2 regions of the Pseudomonas sp. IT-P74 genome follow, and region 1 is predicted to be linked to the other one. Evidence: riboswitches for the same ligand, from Rfam matches in the RefSeq annotation. Region 1 holds a riboswitch; the other holds the start of a gene.
What was found. A riboswitch is a leader RNA that binds a small molecule or an ion and turns the genes downstream of it on or off. The one in region 1 is predicted to bind cobalamin.
Positions count from the first base shown of each region.

Region 2: another riboswitch for cobalamin. It lies ahead of cobO (cob(I)yrinic acid a,c-diamide adenosyltransferase); the one in region 1 lies ahead of cobW (cobalamin biosynthesis protein CobW).

Region 1 covers NZ_CATKQD010000003.1:167,491-169,877, reverse strand. The annotation lists gene cobN (cobaltochelatase subunit CobN) at 1-191, opposite strand, end outside; gene cobW (cobalamin biosynthesis protein CobW) at 195-1,265, opposite strand; cobalamin riboswitch at 1,368-1,581, opposite strand; cobalamin riboswitch at 1,755-1,981, shown strand; gene ACM6J5_RS03390 (CbtB domain-containing protein) at 2,102-2,293, shown strand; gene ACM6J5_RS03385 (CbtA family protein) at 2,305-2,387, shown strand, end outside.
Region 2 covers NZ_CATKQD010000055.1:327,850-330,236, reverse strand. The annotation lists gene ACM6J5_RS21900 (cobyrinate a,c-diamide synthase) at 1-490, opposite strand, end outside; gene cobO (cob(I)yrinic acid a,c-diamide adenosyltransferase) at 487-1,098, opposite strand; cobalamin riboswitch at 1,180-1,413, opposite strand; gene ACM6J5_RS21890 (hypothetical protein) at 1,567-2,151, shown strand; gene ACM6J5_RS21885 (PQQ-dependent sugar dehydrogenase) at 2,218-2,387, shown strand, end outside.

The sequences.
Region 1 (2,387 bases):
TTTTGCACCTGCATCGGGTTGGCCAGGCGCACGCTCGGGTAATCGTCGGGCAACTGTTGCGCCGCTTCGGCAAGCAGCGCCAGGCTGGAATCGCCGCTGCACAGGACAACCAGCTCGGCGGGGGTTTGTCCAAGGTCGGCGATATTGTCATCCGACACGAAACCGCCGGGCTGGGTCCTGAGCAGGTGCATGGCTTACACGCTGAGCGCGGCGCGCAATTGCGCTTCGAGAACAGTGGCGTCCAGTTGCTGGCCGATCAGCACCAGGCGGGTGACTCGCGCTTCTTCGGCGCCCCACTGGCGGTCGAAATGCTTGTCGAAACGCGTGCCCACGCCCTGGATCAGCAGGCGCATCGGCTTGTTCGGAATCGCCGCAAAACCCTTGACCCGCAGGATGCCGTGCTGGACCACCAGTTGGGTCAGCGCGTCCAGCAGCAGGCTTTCATCGGCTTGCGGCAGTTCGATGGAGATCGAATCGAAGGCGTCGTGATCGTGGTCGTCATGATCGTCGTCGCCATCGTGATGATGGTCGTGGTGGCTGTGACGGCCGTCGATGTGTTCTTCGGAGCCGGCACCCAGGCCGATCAGCACGTCCAGCGGCAGGCGACCGCTGCTGGCTTCGATGATTTTCACCGCTGGCGGCAATTCCTCGGCGACTTCCAGGCGCACGCGGGCCAGGTCCGCCGGGGTGATCAGGTCAGCCTTGTTGAGGATCACCAGGTCAGCACTGGCCAGTTGGTCGGCGAACAGTTCGTGCAACGGCGATTCGTGGTCCAGGTTCGGGTCAAGTTTGCGCTGGGCGTCGACCTGATCCGGGAACGCGGCGAAGGTGCCGGCGGCCACGGCCGGGCTGTCGACCACGGTGATCACCGCATCCACCGTGCAGGCACTGCGGATTTCCGGCCACTGGAAGGCCTGCACCAGCGGCTTTGGCAGCGCCAGGCCGGACGTTTCGATGAGAATGTGGTCCAGATCGCCGCGACGGGCCACCAGTTCGCGCATCACCGGGAAGAATTCTTCCTGGACGGTGCAGCACAGGCAGCCGTTGGCCAGCTCATAGACACGGCCGTTGGCTTCTTCTTCGGTGCAACCGATGGAGCACTGCTTGAGGATTTCGCCGTCGATGCCCAGCTCGCCAAATTCGTTGACGATCACCGCGATGCGGCGACCCTGGGCGTTGTCGAGCATGTGCCGCAGCAGCGTGGTTTTACCCGAGCCGAGAAAGCCGGTGACGATGGTGACGGGGAGTTTGGCCAGTGTTTTCATCGGATGCCCTATGGCTTAAGTGGCGGGCATACGGGACGACGACCGGCAACACGGACGCGCGTGCCTGAAGAGTTCGCCACCGGATCACCCCGCCCGGTTGAAAGTGAGAATCTGTGACGAGGCAGGTCTCCTGGCTGACGGTGTGCCGGCCTTGAGCCTGGCATTCGCTGCGCCTTCCCGCCGGCCTCATGATTTGAGCCTGCAGTGGCGTGGCAACGAACATCACCGTTCACAGTTGCGGGGGCAGCCGCGGCATCGACCGCGTTCCCTTCTTAGCTTCGACAAACGCCGAAGAACCTCGAAAGCGCAAGGCTACGCATGGTCTTGGGGCGGGTCAATGTCTTGTAGCGCCGCCGGCCCCATCGCGAGCAGGCTCGCTCCTACAGTTGATCGCATTCCCCGGTAGGAGCGAGCCTGCTCGCGATGAAGTCACCTCGGTTTCGAGTTGAGAACCCTTGCCAATTGACGCCCAACCCCCGCCCATGCTCTCCTACACGCCTTGTTACGGGTGCCCTTCACAGGGTGAAACGGGAAACCGGTGAATCATGTGCTTTACTCTTAAGCCATGTCAGTCCGGTGCTGCCCCCGCAACGGTAAGCGAGCGAAGCGTCAGATCCACTGTGCCTGCAAGGCATGGGAAGGTGATGTTTTCAGGTTCAGGCCAAAGCCTTTGCCCCTCGTGAGCCCGGAGACCGGCCCGCAACACAAAGTGACCAGTACGGTCACTGAACCAACAAACCCGCGGTGGGCGGGCGCTGTTTGAACCTCTGCGCGCCTGGTCGTGCGGGTTTTTGCATGCGCTCTTATTCCCCGCTGACAGACCAGAGGGAAACGCCATGTCGATCATCAGCAGCGCCGAACACACAGCCGCGAGCACCACCTCAACCCTGACCCAACGTCTGACCGCCGCCGTCTGCGCGTCGATTCTGGGCGCCTGCCTTGTGTATTTCGCCGGTTTCTCGCACATCGAAGCGGTGCACAACGCCGCCCATGATACCCGTCACAGCTCCGCGTTCCCGTGCCATTGAGAGCTGTCGACATGATCAAGCGTATTGCGCAAACCGCAGGTTTCACAGGGCTGCTGGCCGCCCTGTTGTTGACCCTGCTGCAAAGCTTCTGGGT
Region 2 (2,387 bases), on a different contig from region 1:
TGCCTTCAAGCAGTTGCGCGTGGCGCAGCGTGCCGACACGATTGGCCAGCACGCCGGCGAACGGCAAATCCGGCTGATAACGCGCCAGCCCCAGGGCCAACGCGCCGAAGGTCTGGGCCATGGCGGTGCCATCGATCACACCCAGCACCGGAACACCGAAATGCCGCGCCAGGTCGGCGCTCGACGGCGTCCCGTCGAACAGCCCCATGACGCCCTCGATCAGGATCAGGTCGGCTTCAGCGGCGGCTTCCCACAGCAAGCGGCGACTCTCCTGCTCGCCGACCATCCACATGTCCAGTTGATACACCGGCGCACCACTGGCGCGCTCGAGGATCATCGGATCGAGAAAGTCGGGGCCGCACTTGAACACACGGACCTTGCGCCCCTGATTGCGATGCAATCGGGCCAGCGCCGCGGTGACGGTGGTCTTGCCCTGGCCAGAGGCCGGCGCGGCAATCAGTACCGCCGGACAGTGCCGAGACTGACTCACAATTCGACGCCTTTCTGCGCTTTGATCCCCGCTTGAAAGGCGTGTTTGATCACGCCCATCTCGGTGACGGTGTCAGCCATCTCGATCATCTCCGGCTTGGCGGCACGACCGGTGACCACCACGTGTTGCATCGGCGGTCGGGCCTGCAAGTCGCTGAGCACCTGATCGAGATCGAGGTAGCCGTGCTTGAGGGCGATGTTCAGCTCATCGAGCACCACCAGACCGATGGACGGATCGCGCAGCAGTTGCTGCGACACCGCCCAGGCGGCTTCGGCGGCGGCGATGTCGCGCTGGCGGTCCTGGGTTTCCCAGGTAAAGCCTTCGCCCATCACATGAAAACGCACCTGCTCGGGAAAGCGCCGGAAGAACAACTCTTCACCCGTGCTGTTGCGGCCCTTGATGAACTGCACCACGCCGCATTGCATGCCGTGCCCCATGGCGCGGGCGAGCATGCCGAAAGCCGAGCTGCTCTTGCCCTTACCGTTGCCGGTCAGCACCAGCAGCAGGCCACACTCGTTCGGGGAATTGGCGATGCGCTCGTCGATCACGGCTTTTTTGCGCTGCATGCGCGCCAGGTGGCGTTCGTCACGATCGGGGGTATCAGTCATGGGGGAGCTCTCCGTTGAGGCAGGAATAACGGCGGGCAGGCACAACAATAGAAGGCAAAAAGCCTGGCATCGCCCACCGTGATGCCGCTGGATGAATCAGGCCGGTCTCCGGGCTCATGAGTGGCGCGGGGCCAGACTGTGCGCCTTCCCGCATCAAATCGACACAGTGGCATCACACACAGTTTTCACTCATTTACCGTTGCGGGGGCAGCGCCGGAATTGCGGGCCTTCGACCAACAGAAGGACTCACTCACCGGCTTCCCTGTTTCACTCTGTCGACCCAAGCCACAGAGCACCTGAAACAAGCCGCGAAGGTTAGAGGGTTGGGGGTGGAGCGTCAATTAAAGCCGGGAGGCCATCGACCGAATAACTGCCATCAATCAATAAACTGACGTCAATCTTGTGCCACGCTCTCAGCAGTGATATCAAAGAGCCACAATCTCACAACACAATAACAAGGGTGAGCCCATGCAAGGCATGATCATCAGCAATCCAAAGCTGGAATTCCTGCGTCCGGTGCTCGAGCACTGGTTCGAATGCATCGACCGTTACAACGCCGTCCGCGGCGATGGCGACACACCGTACTGGCACGACGAAAAGGCCAATCTCGGACTGCTGTCCGCCGCCGCCTGGATGGCCGAGATGGTCACGCTGCAACAGACCCCCACTCGCAAGCAGACCGAAGAAGGCGAGCGCAACAGCCGCGCCGACCTGCTCCTGGCCTCCCCCGAAACCCGCGCCTACATCCAGACCAGCCAGCGCTGGCCACGGGTCAACAGCCTCAACCTGTCCCAGGCCCTGCTCGATATCGCCAGCGATGCGAAGCGCCTGAGCCACGCCAGCGACCTGAAACTCGGCTGCCTGTTCGTCGCCCCGCAAAAAGCCCAGCAAGGCGCCACACCGGAAGAACTCCAGGACATGGTCGACGACCTGCAAAAGGAACACACCTGCGCTGTCGCCTGGTATTTCCCTTATGCCTACCGCAAGTTGCGCAACGAAGCGGGCAACTATCACCCCGGCATCGCGGTGCTGTTCAAGGAAGCCCGCGGCTGAGGGTTGAACCATCGCACGACAACCCTTCTCTATGATTAGAACAAGGCATTCATAGGGAAGACCAGCATGCGCACGCCCCCGCTCGTCCTCGTTATCGCGCTTGGCACAGGGCTCGCCGCTTGTGGCGAGACCTCCCGCCTGCAAGTCTCCGACGGCACCGGCCCGTCACCCCGACTACCAGAACCCAACAAGACACTGGTGCCGACCGTGAACATCGCCCCGGCCATCGGCTGGCC